DNA from 4 places in the Paenibacillus sp. NPDC058071 genome. Region 1 is predicted to be linked to each of the others. Evidence: riboswitches for the same ligand, from Rfam matches in the RefSeq annotation. Region 1 holds a riboswitch; each other region holds the start of a gene.
What was found. Region 1 has a riboswitch for cyclic di-GMP ahead of ACFVTB_RS21815 (IPT/TIG domain-containing protein). Riboswitches for the same ligand answer to the same signal wherever they lie in the genome.
Positions count from the first base shown of each region.

Region 2: linked by a shared signal. The riboswitch ahead of ACFVTB_RS26185 (LPXTG cell wall anchor domain-containing protein) and the one ahead of ACFVTB_RS21815 (IPT/TIG domain-containing protein) in region 1 are both predicted to bind cyclic di-GMP.
Region 3: linked by a shared signal. The riboswitch ahead of ACFVTB_RS23790 (glycosyl hydrolase family 28-related protein) and the one ahead of ACFVTB_RS21815 (IPT/TIG domain-containing protein) in region 1 are both predicted to bind cyclic di-GMP.
Region 4: linked by a shared signal. The riboswitch ahead of ACFVTB_RS17710 (methyl-accepting chemotaxis protein) and the one ahead of ACFVTB_RS21815 (IPT/TIG domain-containing protein) in region 1 are both predicted to bind cyclic di-GMP.

Region 1 covers NZ_JBHVSK010000016.1:58,141-61,748, forward strand. Annotated here, with positions in the region: gene ACFVTB_RS21815 (IPT/TIG domain-containing protein) at 1-1,772, opposite strand, end outside; cyclic di-GMP riboswitch class I at 1,839-1,936, opposite strand; gene ACFVTB_RS21820 (hypothetical protein) at 2,002-2,412, opposite strand; gene fliS (flagellar export chaperone FliS) at 2,382-2,750, opposite strand; gene ACFVTB_RS21830 (flagellar protein FlaG) at 2,757-3,110, opposite strand; gene fliD (flagellar filament capping protein FliD) at 3,129-3,608, opposite strand, start outside.
Region 2 covers NZ_JBHVSK010000024.1:82,785-86,392, forward strand. Annotated here, with positions in the region: gene ACFVTB_RS26170 (glycosyltransferase family 39 protein) at 1-353, shown strand, start outside; gene ACFVTB_RS26175 (glycosyltransferase family 2 protein) at 404-1,411, shown strand; gene ACFVTB_RS26180 (GtrA family protein) at 1,398-1,844, shown strand; cyclic di-GMP riboswitch class I at 1,949-2,046, shown strand; gene ACFVTB_RS26185 (LPXTG cell wall anchor domain-containing protein) at 2,121-3,509, shown strand.
Region 3 covers NZ_JBHVSK010000020.1:24,759-28,366, forward strand. Annotated here, with positions in the region: gene ACFVTB_RS23785 (NAD-dependent epimerase/dehydratase family protein) at 1-1,381, opposite strand, end outside; cyclic di-GMP riboswitch class I at 1,673-1,757, shown strand; cyclic di-GMP riboswitch class I at 1,845-1,930, shown strand; gene ACFVTB_RS23790 (glycosyl hydrolase family 28-related protein) at 2,010-3,392, shown strand.
Region 4 covers NZ_JBHVSK010000010.1:143,395-147,002, reverse strand. Annotated here, with positions in the region: gene ACFVTB_RS17710 (methyl-accepting chemotaxis protein) at 55-1,809, opposite strand; cyclic di-GMP riboswitch class I at 1,914-2,005, opposite strand; gene ACFVTB_RS17705 (YrzA family protein) at 2,185-2,397, shown strand; tRNA gene ACFVTB_RS17700 (tRNA-Thr) at 2,473-2,548, shown strand; tRNA gene ACFVTB_RS17695 (tRNA-Pro) at 2,564-2,640, shown strand; gene ACFVTB_RS17690 (YdcF family protein) at 2,746-3,387, shown strand; gene ACFVTB_RS17685 (guanylate kinase) at 3,416-3,608, opposite strand, start outside.

The DNA of each region.
Region 1 (3,608 bases):
GATGCCGACGGGATTGTAACTTTCAAGCGAGTGGCGCTAACAAATGTTGTCGTTGCTACTTTACCGCCAACCGTAACTTTCATGCCGTTTTTGAAATTTTTACCATCAACCAGTATAATGTCTCCACCGGTTACAACGCCCGAATTCGGTGAAATCGTTAAAATCTCTGGATCTGTTTTCGGAGGAGCGATATATGTGAAGCCTTCAGTAACAGTTGCGCTCGTTCCATCTGGATTCGTAAATACAACGTCTGCCGGACCTGCCTTCAAACCTTGCGGTGACAATACTTTAATGTAAGTGGGATTATAGTAATCGCTTACGGTAGCTGCCACACCGTCAATCGTCACGCTGACGCCTCTCATCAAGTAATTACCTTGCACGGCAATTACAGTACCGCCAGCGAGCGGACCGCTGTTAGGCGACAACGATGTTATGATAGGATCAGTCTTGTACTGATACTGTCCAGCTGCAGTTTGTCCATCCGGATTTCTAACTTCAACAGCTACGGTTCCTTGGCTGCCTTTTGGCACAGTTACCGTAAGTTTATGCTCGTCTACAAATGTAACATTAGTAGCGTTATTCAGTCCGAATTTAACTGTCGCACCGGATACGAAATAATTACCATTAAGCGTAACCGTTTCCCCGCCATTCGGGTGGCCGAAGGCTTCTACGACAGAAGTTACTTCAGGAGCTGGCAGCTTTACGTTAACATTTACGTTCGGTATCGCCTTTTCACGATTTGCTCCAGCATAATCCTTATACTGAATTTGAGATGCTATTGTGGAAACAGGGAAGCTTCCGGCAGTTGTTTTACTTACAGGACGAATCTTATAAGTAAAAGTCAACGTTTTATTTTTCAACTCGTTAAACGTCCATGTCAATTTATTACCGTCTACTGTCGGTTTTGGAATGTTATTATCGTAGGAACCGGGAACAATTTCAAATGCCGGGCCTACAATATCCGTTACTTTAACGTCATATGCGCTCGCCAAACCGATCTCTTTTACGATAGCTGCATAAATTTCACTCAAACCGGTAGAACCAAGCACAAAGTGATGGTGACTGGCTGTTGTAGCCATGTCCTTCATCAAAATATTTGGACCGCTTGTGTCCGGATTATCGGTTTGTTTCAGTAGTGCAATCGTATAAAAAATAATACCTGCATCTTTGGCTTCTTGTGCTTTTTGTTTCGCAAATCCATAGGGGTCATTTGCTGGTTGCGTAGCGTCGCCATCCGTCATAATAACGATAACCGGTTGGGCTTCCGGGCGATGATCCGCAAGTAGGTTCGCAGCCACCGTAATGGCATCGCCAGTCGCAGTCGAACCATTCGCAGTAATCCCGTTTATATAATTCTTAGCCGTATCTTTTTCTGTTGTAAACGGCAGCGTCCCAATCGTGTTAGAAGAAGAGAAATCGACAACGGCCACACGATGCTTTGTCAGATCCATCAAATCGACGAACCCTTTTGCAGCTTCCTTCGCATTGGTCATTTTGTCCTCGCCATTATTGTAGCCAGGCAGCATACTTCCTGATTTGTCGATAACAAGAACTACATCATTAGGCTGAACGACATTGACAGGCGGGGTGCCTGTAATGTTCAAAATCACTTCTGTTTCGTCCAGCGTAGTAATCGTCGACTTGCTAACCGTTTTTGTTACGCCTACATAATCATTTGGCGCTGCTTGCGCTGCAGGTGGTGTCAAAAAACCGCCTAGTGCGATGCACACTGCAAGTACGAGCAAAAAGCTTTGTTTCAAACGTTTCATCATCTTTGTTCCCTCCCATTATAATAAAAAAAACAACAGCAGGTTGCTATTGTTTTAATTACAAACCAATGTAGCAACCTGGCGATCTTTCTGCCGACCTACTAAAGCGAGCAAAAAGACCCATGGCTTTGCGTCACTACATTGCTGTAGTTTTGCCTTTATTCTATTTTCTAGTTCTATAGTAATAATTTTCATATATATCTTACTATATGATACATTTTTCTACAATCATTTATTTATGATTGTCAATAAAGTATCCTATATGTTGAATCATGTCTTGCTGATATGCATTTCTTGAACGTTTACCTTCAGAAATTTGCTTAAGTTGCTTGCCCGCTTCCTCTTTCAGCAACAGCATTTTCTTCATCAATTCCCGTTCCACAGTCAGGCAGTCCATAAGCAATTGCCTTTCCAGATCATTATAGACATGCGACTCTAGCTCAACTCGATGACGAATCAGTTCTCTTAATTCCGCCTGTCTGTTTTGCAGAGAAAAAAGCAAACCGTGGTTTGCTTCTTCCTCTAGATCCAGAGACAACATGGATACACCCGTTTCTTTCATCTCTTCTAGAATTTGATTGACAGTTAATGTCACAGGAGCACCTGCCTTCATTACTTCAATGTCTTCATCGCTTCCGACCATGTATCTCTCAATTCGGTAAGCAACTGCACACAATTGTCTGCAGCTTCCACATCCAGCTTCGTATTTGCTTTCATCAATAATTCATTCATGTACAAATATAAGCTGCTTAGTTGTTGCGATATTTCATATTCCATATTTAGTGTAGAGTGTAATTCCTCAATGATGTTCTGCGCTTTCACGAAGTTGAGATGCTTTCCTTCAAAATCATGTTTTTCTATACATACCGTCGCTTGTTTTATAAACCGAATACAGCCGCTATACAACATTAAAGTCAGTTCTCCAGGCGAGGATGTTTGGACCTTCGTTATTAAATAGCTGTCTTGCGGTTGAACCATCATCCGCTATCACCTTTTTTCGTCGATTATCGCCCCTACCGTGAGTTCCTTTAACTTTTCAACAAGATCGATAAACTTTTCAGAAGGTATTTCGTGTACGATTTCATGTGTATCTTTATTCATAATCTGTACAATTACCTGCTTAGTAGCTTGATGTATCTTGTAGTTAAATTCGTGCTCGGTACCTTGAACGGCTTTATTTGCTCTTTCCACAGCACTAACGAGCGCTTTCTCACTGACCGACAAGATTTGATTTTTACTTTTTTGTTTTAATACTGTGTATTCCCCTGCTACCCTAATGATAGGAGTAGAGTCAAGCTTCGTTGATGACTGCACTGGCTGGAGTTTGGAATTTATATCCATTTACCTCAAACCCCTTTTTTAACTAAATTGAGATGATAGCCAAGATAATTGGGAGTTGCCATTCGATATGGCTTTCTCCATATTGGCAAACATAGCATAGTAACGATCTTCTTTTTTATCAAGAACTTTATTTCTTTGCTCCACCTTCGAATCGATTTTATCGATCTGCATATTCAAGCTTTCAGCCGTATTCACGCCGCCGTTAATTTTACGAGAAATAGATATAATAGCGTCGTTCGCGATGTCGAAAATTCTTTGGAACAACCCTGTATTTCCACTCGTTTGCGAAGTGAAGGTCTGAACAACAGCATCTGGGTCGGCCTGAATAGCTGCACGAAGCTTGGTTTCATCGATAATCAGTTTGCCGTTATCCGGCGATCCTTTTGAATAAGCGGGAGTCATAATCCCCAGTTCGGTGAGCGTATCATAATTGGGATTGCCGCCGCCTACAGTTGTAGAAGCGATTTTCCTCAAACTGGATAACGCACTGCCTAAAAT
Region 2 (3,608 bases), on a different contig from region 1:
TTGGATTGTTCGCGCTGCTGCTATCGGTTTATTTGAGCCTCAAACGAAAAGATAAATATATGTATGTCGTTTGGATCGCTTATTTTTCGCAATACTTGCCATGGATGCTGGTGCCGCGGCTGACGTTCATTTACCACTACTTTGCGATGGTACCGTTTATGATTTTGTCTATCGTTTACTTGTTTAAGCTATACGAGGAAAAATATCCGCAACGGCGTTGGCTGCGATACGGGTTTACAGGGGCTGCTGTGCTTCTTTTCCTCATTTACTATCCAGTGCTGTCGGGCTTCGAAGTGTCGAAAGCGTATGCGGAAGGTCTTCGTTTGTTCCAGTCCTGGGTGTTTTATAGATAGTCTCGCTTAGTGAATTGAATAAAATCGCAATTTAACATTAAAAAGGAGGGATTGGCTTGAAGGCGAAATACAGTATCGTCGTACCGATGTTCAATGAGCAGGAAGTGATCGAGCATACGTATCGGAAGCTGAAGGAAGTAATGGACGGCTATGGAGAGCCTTACGAGCTGGTTTTCGTCAACGACGGCAGCATAGACCGGACGGTAGCGATCGTAGGCGAAATTAGCCGAGACGACCGAAATGTCAGGCTGATTAATTTTTCCCGCAACTTCGGGCATCAGGTCGCGATTACGGCCGGCATGGATTACGCGCAGGGCGATGCGGTTGTGATTATCGACGCCGACCTTCAGGACCCTCCAGAAGTCATTCTGCAAATGATCGAAAAGTGGAAAGAAGGCTATGAAGTTGTCTATGGCAAACGGATTAAGCGTAAGGGCGAAACGGTCTTCAAAAAGCTGACGGCTATGATGTTTTACCGGCTGATGACGAGCATGACCAACTTCGATATCCCGACCGATACCGGTGATTTCCGTCTTATCGACCGCAAGGTTTGCGACGTGCTTCGCGGCTTGAAGGAGAAAAATCGTTTTGTGCGCGGTCTGGTCAGCTGGGTTGGCTTCCGTCAAACGAGCGTGGAGTATGTGCGGGAGGAGCGATTTGCGGGAGAGACGAAGTATCCGCTGAAAAAAATGATCCATTTTGCGATCGACGGCATTACGTCGTTCTCGCATAAACCGTTGAAAATCGCAACTTATATTGGGTTTACGCTATCGATCTCCAGCTTCATTTATTTGCTAATCGTGTTGTATCAGAAGCTGTTCACCAATGCGACGATTACAGGCTGGGCGTCGACGGTTGGCATCAATCTCTTTTTCAACGGGATTATCCTCATCCTCCTCGGCATGATCGGCGAATATATCGGAAGAATTTATGATGAGTCGAAGGGGCGGCCGCTCTACATCGTAAGGGAAGAGCTTGGTTTCGAGAAGGACGGACAGGCTGGAGACAGAGAAACGCCTGAGTCAGGCGGAAGGGAACGTGAGTATGTCCGCCACTAGCGGCGAGGAGCGGCGCAGATGGCCTGCATTTAAGCAATTCATCTTATTTAATCTGGTAGGGCTTGTGAATACGGCAGTTGATTTTGCTATTTTCGGACTATTGGTTTGGGCAGGACTGCACGCGGCGGCAAGTCAGGTCGTTTCTTATGCGGCCGGCATGGCTAACAGCTATTGGATGAATTCACGGTTTACGTTCAAATCGTCCGCTGGCGCGTCTGCCGATGGGCCAATTGGCGGAGGGCGACTGCTGCGGTTCGTGCTGCTGAACTTGGCTGTGTTAGGCGTATCGGTAAGCTTGCTCTATTTAGCGGTGGAGAGACTGACGTGGAATCCGTTTATTGCAAAAATTGTCGTCACATGTCTAACCGTTTTGTTGAATTTTGTCGGCAGCAAACGCTGGGTTTTTCGTCCTCAAAAGCAAGTCGAAAATTGAATAAAAAAGCGTTGACTTCTATTTGCTACTAATTGTAGAATAGGTTTTGCAAACCGGATGAAATTGGTATTATTACTCGGTTTTGCAATTATTCCATACATATAACATGCAAATAGCAAACCATTCGAAAGGATGGGACGCAAAGTCTGGAGTCTAAGGCATGACGCGAAAGCGTGCTTGCGATGATCGTCCGACTGCCATGAATATGACCATATTCAGGGCAGTCTTTTTTATTGCCTGGAATGTGGAATTATTTACTGGGGGAGTGTTGAAGACATGAAATTCAAGGCATTGATTGCGAGTCTCCTCGTAGTGATGCTGACGTTCGGCGGATACAGTGTCGTATTTGCAACGTGGGGCGGAGGCGGTTCTACACCAGATCCATGCTCGGGCGATTATGTTGATGCGAGTTGGATCGGGAAAGGCGAAACGAGAAAGTTAAAGGTTACGGAATGGTCCTTTTTCCCGAAATCGTATGATCTTGCTACCCTGAAGTTCTCCAATGACAAGAAGACGGTCAATTGGCAGACGGAAGGGGATCGGTATGAGGTTACTTGTCTTTATGTATCAAGCGATCTTATCGGCCTATCCGGTGTGAAGTATCCTACTAACGGCAGTACAAGCGGCACCGACTTGAAAGCTCCAAAAGCATTCGGATTTACGCAAACAATTGAATATGTAGCTGTCTACTATAAGAAAAAGCCAGCAACGCCGACAAATCCTCCGACTCTTCCGCCGACAGCTGAACCGACAGCGGTGCCTACACCAACGCCTACGGTAAAGCCAACAACGGAACCGACAACGGAACCAACGACGGAGCCAACAACAGCGCCGACAACGGAACCAACGACGGAGCCAACAACAGCGCCGACAACGGAACCAACAACGGCCCCGACGACGGAGCCAACAACAGCACCGACAACGGAACCAACGACGGAGCCAACAACAGCGCCGACAACGGAACCAACGACGGAGCCAACAACGGCCCCGACGACGGAGCCAACAACAGCGCCGACAACGGAACCAACGACGGAGCCAACAACAGCGCCGACAACGGAACCAACGACGGAGCCAACAACAGCGCCGACAACGGAGCCAACAACAGCGCCGACAACGGAGCCAACAACAGCGCCGACAACGGAGCCAACAACAGCGCCGACAACGGCACCGACAACAGAACCAACAACGGCGCCAACGCCAACGCCTCAGCCGTCTACGGAGCCAACGGATAGCCCAACGCCAACGCCGAATGTTCCGCAACCAACGGATGAGCCAAGCAGCGGTCCTTCTACACCGGGTGGTTCGACATCGACGCCAACACCATCACCAACTGCAACACCATCATCGACACCAACATCCACACCTGGTGGAACGCCAACAACTGCTCCTACAGAGCAACCGTCTAATGAACCGCTTGAAGTTGTAATCGACGACGAGCAAGGTCCTCTTGGCGGGGTTGATACAACGACTGATGTTACGGAAACAGATGCCGCGGGAGCAGAACCAACATCTGCTGTTGGCAGCGAAGTAACTGTAACCGAAGAAGTACCACTTGGCGCTCTCCCTAAAACAGGCGAGTCCAGCTCGCTACCATATTATTTGGCAGGCGGTTTGGTTGCTCTGCTTGGAGGATTTATCCTAACGAGAAATAGACGGAGAGTTTAATCACTTCTTTATATGTAGAAATATGTAGAGAGAGGATTAGTCGAAACTAGGCTAACCTCTCTATTTTTTTGCGTAATCTAGCAAATTATAGTTGAAAAT
Region 3 (3,608 bases), on a different contig from region 1:
ACTGGGCGGGCTCGGCCAGATCCCATTTCGGATATTGCTCCGGCTGCAGGACGCTTGCGTCGATGCGCTGCGACAACAGGCGGTTGGCGACGATGGCAGCGTCGTCTTTTGTCGAATTGGATAACAATATAAAAAGGTCGCCGCCAAACGATTGGCCGATAAAGTCGGACTCCCTCAGCAGACCGTTCACTTTGAATAGCAGCTCGCCGTCTATAATGATTTTTCGCTGCAAGGCGATAAAGGAATAGTTGACGTTGAACTTCAGCTTCGCTTGTTCCCTGGAGCGAATGACGGCCAGAAACACTTCCGGCTTCAGGACAGGCAATCCATCCAAATAGCGGTCGGGCTGGCTTAGGTAGATGCTGCGGATGTTGCGGGACAGCGATGAAGCCATCAGCTCGTTATAGATATGGCCTTCGTCCAGCTTGACCGCCTTCTCCTGACCGGCCGCAATATGAGGGACGGCTGCGGGCGTTCGCATAAACCAGTCAAACGTACGTTTCAAGCCTTCTTCAAGCCCGTAGCGGGGATCCCAGTTCAAGGCGTCTTTCAAGCGGCTATTGTCCAAGCGTGAACGATGAATATCGCCATTGCGTGCGGGCTTGTATTGAACGCTGGCTACCGGATGCAGGCTTTCCATAATGCCAATAAGCCGGCTGACCGAGTTCTCGGTATTCGTGGATAGGTTCATGAGACCGACTTGATCCGTCAGGCTAGCCAAATAGATGACTTCGGCGACGTCTTCCACATAAACGAAGTCGCGCGTCTGCGATCCGTCCCCGTAAACGTCGAGCGGCAGCCCATGACGGACGCGCTCCATAAAAATCGATACGACGCCGCCTTCGCCAATCGAGCCTTGGCGAGGCCCGTAGACGTTGGCGAAGCGGAAGCAGATGGTGTCCAGCTTGTAAATCTCGCTCCATTTCGTGCAATAATATTCGCCGAGCAGCTTGTTGATGCCGTAAGGAGAAACCGGCTGGCAAGGCATGTCCTCGTTCAGCGGCACTTGGTCGTTGAGTCCGTATACGGCGGCCGACGATGCGAACAGAAATTTACGCACCTTATGCTTCGCCGCCAATTGCAAAATGTTCGTTAATCCGAGTATATTCGACTTGGTATCGGCATACGGGTTGTCCATTGAGGTAACGACATTGATTTGAGCGGCCAAATGAACAACGATATCAATATTGTGGCTGTCGAAAATGGAGTCGCATACCGTGCTCTCCACATCGGCGATATAGGAAACATGCGGGAAGCCGCAGTTTGACAGATGGCCCGATGTGAGATTATCGATAATGATAACCTTATGTCCTTCTTTATAGAATCTTTCCGCGACAAAAGAGCCGATGAAGCCGTAGCCGCCGGTAACCAGTACATTCATGAGACCACCCCGTCCTTAAATTCATTCCGTTATTGCACGCATTCCCGGCGAATCGATAATCTTGGGGCAGTCATGGGGATTCGATCGAGCGGAAGGATGCGAGTCTACTTGACTATGATAATGGTTAGGGAATAAATTGTAAACTAATTCCAAGGAATGGTCGATAGATTATATCGATCCCAGGAAATTCAGATAAATTCTTGTCGTTCTATTCTACTAATGGTTGTTGCTTCCAATTCTGAAATTTGGTATGATAGAACCAGAAGTTGTCGATAATTTCATAGAGTGAGATGTCGAAAAGGGCAAACCGCGCGAAAGCGCGGGACGCAAAGCTATAGGGGCTACATGGGCAACCATACGCCAGCCAGCTACCGAAAGTTTCCTAGTATTTTCGGGCCTATGACATGTCATAGGCTTTTTCTACTAGTTATGCACCTTTCTATCCAAATTTAATATGATGAAGCATCGATAAAGGCAAACCGTCGCGAAAGCGCGGGACGCAAAGCTACAGGGGCTAAATGGGAAACCATATGCCAGCCAGTTCCCGAAATGTTTCAGGATACGAGAGTAGGATCGTCCTGAAACGGGATGATTCTATTTTTTATCCGTAGATTTGGAGGAATGGGAAATGAGTATTTTTAGCAGCTATTCGAAAAAATCGATAGCCATCATGTTGACCATCTTTTTAAGCGGATTCGGTTTTTTTGGCCTATTTGTCGAACAAGCACACGCGGCTGATCGTATAAATGTAAAAGATTACGGAGCAAAAGGCGACGGACGGACCGATGATACGTCGGCGATTCAAAAAGCGCTGAACGACGGGGGCGCGAAAAAAGCAACGGTTTACTTTCCGAAAGGAACGTACATGGTCAATGTGAAATCGCCGCTGGCAGTGAGCAGCAGCATCGTTGGCGATGGTACAAGCTCTGTCATCAAAGCAAGCACGAGCACATTCGGTTGGGAACTGGTACGCGCCGCTGGGTCGAACTTCTCGATCAGCAGCCTCTCGCTGGACGGCAACATGCAGGTGAACCGCGTGCTCGTGATCGATTCGGGCAGCGAAAATGTGAGTGTAAGCAATATCACTGCTGCTAACGCAACGCACAGCAAGCAATCGAGCAGCGATTATTACAGCGGCGTACTTTCGGGCATTCTTGTGCTCGGCAATACGAAGAACATCGAGATCAGCAATACCGAAATCAGCAACATCATCGCGCTGAATCCGACCAGCGGCAGCCTGATTGCCAGAGGCATCTACGTCACGACGGCTTGGGGTAAAAAAGAAACGGTTGCGGCCAATATGACGATCGCGAGCAACTACATCCATCATATCGGCCCGGCGGACGACGGCGACGGCATCTACTACGAGGATCCGAATTTGGATAACGGCAACGGCTCGAATACGAGAAGCATCATCACCAATAACCGTTTCGACAACAACGCCAAGCGGGCAGTTAAAGTCTATGCTCAAGGGCTGACGGTCAGCGGCAACCAAATTACAAACTCGTATTTGCAAAACAATTACTACAAATCGGGCAGCGATAAAGGCAAATTGGCTCCTGATATGTACTCGGCCATCAGCATTTACGGAAGCAACAATCTCGTTCAAAACAATACGATTTCAGGCACAGGCAGCTTCTACGCGGCGATTGAAGTCGGCGCTTCCCAGACGGTCAAGGATATCGAAATTACGGGCAATAAAATTACGATGGGCGCGAGAAGCGTTCAGCAAGGCAAAACCGCGATCCGCCTTGGCAACATTACGAGCTTTAAAGTGGAGAGCAATGTAATCGAGAACGGTGAAAAAGGCATCTGGACATGGCAAAATGCCGATAAAGGAACGATTTCGAAAAATATTATCAAAACGACGGTTGGCGGCGGCATCGACTTGACGAGCTACCTGTCGCAATACGTGCAAAAAAATATCGTTTGCTCGGATAATACGATTCAAGCTAAAATGTTCACTATTCAACTGTCCAAAAAGTCGAATTATAATATTGAGTTGTTGTAAATAGATGCTGAGCCAAAGCTTCGACACGCCGTGTCGGAGCTTTTTTTAGTTCTTTTTTTTATAAAATCGTATCCATAAGAACTAATTTAGTGATACTATGGATACAATTTACAGATTTATTGGACGAAAACGGTCGTATATTGTCGCATCATTTTTATTTACTTGCTGTAAGAGCAGGATTATACTACCAATAAGTCCAAGGATTCATAGAATTAG
Region 4 (3,608 bases), on a different contig from region 1:
ATAAAAAAACCGTCTCATCCCCACAGGGACAAGACGGTCGAACGGCTTAACCAATTAAATTTTAAAGATACCTGCTTTTTCTTTCAAATCGCGGGACGATTGCTTCAGCTCGCCCGCCAGGTTGCCCAGTTGATCGGAAATGGCGTATTGATCGTTCGATAGACCGGACATATCTTCCATTTTTCCGTTTACATCCGAAGACGTTTGCAGCAGCTTGTCTACCGCCGTTACGATGTGGGTAATGCCTCCCGTAATTTCTCCGATGGCAGTTGAAATTTCGCTAATTTGCTCGGACAAGACGCTGCTTTGACGTTCCAGTCCTTTGAACATGTCGCTCGCGGTTACAGAAGCTTCCTTCGTCGTTGTAATAACTTGCGCGAAGGCAAGCAAACGTTCGCCGCTCTCCGCAACGTCGTTCTGAATGAAGTGCAGCTCTTTCGTAATATTTTTCGAAATATCGTTCGTTTGGCCGGATAGCTTGCGAATTTCATCAGCGACGACAGCGAAACCGCGTCCGTGCTCACCTGCGCGAGCCGATTCAATCGAAGCGTTCAGCGACAGCAAGTTCGTCTGCGTATTCAAATCTTGAATGCCGTCCAGAAACTTCGATACTTGTCCGTAACGCTCCGTAATACGCTTGAACGCTTCCGTTACGAGCTGGAATTGCTCAACGGCCTGATTGGCCATTTGTACAACGCCTTCCATATCGCGGGAGCCTTCTTGCGAAGCGTTCTTCATTTGCTGCATATCATTATTAATATAATCGCTAGAAGCTGCGATCTCTTCCGAGCTGGCCGAGATTTGCTCTGTTACAGCAGAAATCGAAGAAGCGTCATCATATTGGGAGAGCAGGATACTCCGCCCGTCCGTAATTTGTCCTTTGACCTGCTCCGAAGCCATCCGGTTGCGGTCGACCATATCGCCCATCGAATTGGACATCGCCAGCACCGTGCTGCTTACTTCCAGCGTCGACTTAATCGTATCGCGCAGCTTGCCGCCCATATCGGCGAGCAAACGATCGATATCTCCGAATTCGTCCTGGCGTTCCAGCTTCTTGTTGAAGGTGAAGTCGCTGTTCTTGTAGGCTTCGATTCGGCCCATAATGCCGGCCAAACCTTTTCTGATGCTGCGGTTGAGCGTGTACGACATCAGGAACGGAATGACGGCCAGCACGAGCACGTTGATCAGAATGATCATATTCGCCGCATCCATGCTGCGGCTCAGACGCTTCTCCGTTTCGCCAAGATCGGTGCCCATTCTGTTGTCCACCGACTCGCTCGCATAGCTAAGCGTGATCGTATAGACGGAGATCAGATTTTTTACGCGGAAAGACTTCATTTCCGTACTTAAGTCTTTCGTGTTCAAATCCGTCGTCATCAAATTGTTGTAGGCCATTTCGAATACCGCAATTTGATTAGAATACGTCAAATTCGATTCGTCGGCTGGGAACATCTCGTCAATCTTTTTAAACGTATCCTTCAGTTTAGCAATTTTATCAGGAACGGTTGCGAGCATCTCTTGAATCGATTCAATCTGCGAAGTGTCCGAATTCTCGATCACGTCGATCATATGTAGCATGGAGCGCAGCATCGTGTCGGATACTTCTCTGTATTGCCTGTTCGCTTCGTTCAGCGTATTGGAATCATCCACGGCGTTCGATACTGATAAATTTTGAGTAAAAATAAATACGCCTGCCCCCACGTTAAACAACGTAATAACTGAGGTAATCAACAGGAGCTTAAATGTAATCTTCTGCTTGCCTAAAAACTGAGCGGCCATCGAAGGCCATTTCTTTACCTTCTGAATCATCTGTCGGTTCTCTCCTTTTGATGTAGGTCCAACAAGGCAAAAAAAAACTATTCGGCCGCAAAAAGGGGCGAATAGCTTAGCAATGCTAGTTGGCTAGTCCTCTTACTGGCGGTCTGGCAGCCGTAGTCGCCTGCTGTGCGACATTAGGCCCATAACTTTGCGCCCTTATCTTTCGATAAGTTTGCCATTTTACAGTATTCGACTGTCTTCGACACCTCTCTAGTTTAGGTCAAATTTGCCAATTTGTAAAACAAAATCTTGAAATAGTTGCCTTCCATAACCATAATCGCCTGCACGTCTGCAAGCGGAATAGACGCAAACCGACAAACTCGCTTATAATAGGGCTAATTAGAGACGAACGGGAGAGAGTGTGCAATGGATTTCCGGCTGGATTTAATCGATAACAAAATTGAGTTTTTCGAGGCGGGCGACTTGAGGACGCTGGAGCTGAAGGTCGATCAGCAAATCGAAAACAACAAGGCTTTACTGCTTGACGTGCATCATGTACAGCATCAGGTCGTGTTCAATCCGAACAGCGGGAAAATGCAGTACAGCGCCGTTGTTCATTTCAAAGCAAAAAAGGGATAATACAGCTCTGAAAAAAAAGGGTTGCATAACGGGCTATGCTTATGGCATAATACTTTTTGTCGCTTGTTGATATGCGCCGGTGTAGCTCAGTTGGTAGAGCAACTGACTTGTAATCAGTAGGTCGTGGGTTCGACTCCTATCGCCGGCACCATTTTTTTTCTTAGTACGGGACGTAGCTCAGCTTGGTAGAGCACCTGGTTTGGGACCAGGGGGTCGCATGTTCAAATCGTGTCGTCCCGACCATTAAAAGCGAACTAGACGGAAGCTTAATTTCGATTAAGCTTCCTTTTTTGTACCCTGAAACTTTCTACCGGACGCTGCGTCTATCCCTGTATGAGGAAGATGAAGATGACGAAAACAAATAAAAATCGTAATCGGCGAGGCCCGCGAACAGTAATCTTCACCGCTGCCGGCCTCGCTTTCCTTTGCTGCCTATTGTTTTGCGTTTCCGCCTATCGCATATGGACCTTTGGCAATGTTTCTGATTCGGTGAAAGCCGATGCCGCCATCGTACTCGGAGCAGCCGTATGGAACGGCGAGCCTTCTCCGGTGCTTAAGAAGCGGATCGAGCATGCGGTTACGCTGTACCGGCAGGGCTCGGCGGGCAAAATCATTTTCACGGGCGGCCGCACGAGCGAAGGCGAGCCGTCGGAAGCGGAAGCTTCGTTTGCCTACGCAGAATTGCTTGGCGTCCCTCCCAAAGATATGCTTATTGAGACCGAGTCGACTATTACCGAACAAAACTTGCTCTATTCCCGTAAAATTGCTGCAAGGAACGGATTAAACAGCTATTTGATCGTTAGTGATCCGCTCCATATGAAGCGAGCGATGACGATGGCGCATCGCTTCGGCATGGAAGCCTACTCATCGCCGGCGGCCGATTCCGCTTATCAAAGCTTACGGACGAAGCTGCCTTTCCTCTTCAGGGAAACGTTCTATGAGATCGGATTTACCGTTACATCTCCATTTCGTTCATTTCCCGGCTCTTAGATGCGTATCAGCGCATGAATGACTGCGTTCAGCTGTAGTCTCGTTCCAGACCTTCCTTTATATAGCGGATAAGAAGGTCCGACTTCTCCTTGTTATCGTCGCTGTTATAGATGACCAGATCGCAATCGACCAGTGCCTCTATCTCATCATCGAAGGAAGCCAATCGCCGGGTCGCGTCGGCTTCGTCGGATGCCCGCTTGAGAAGCCGATCGCGGCATTGC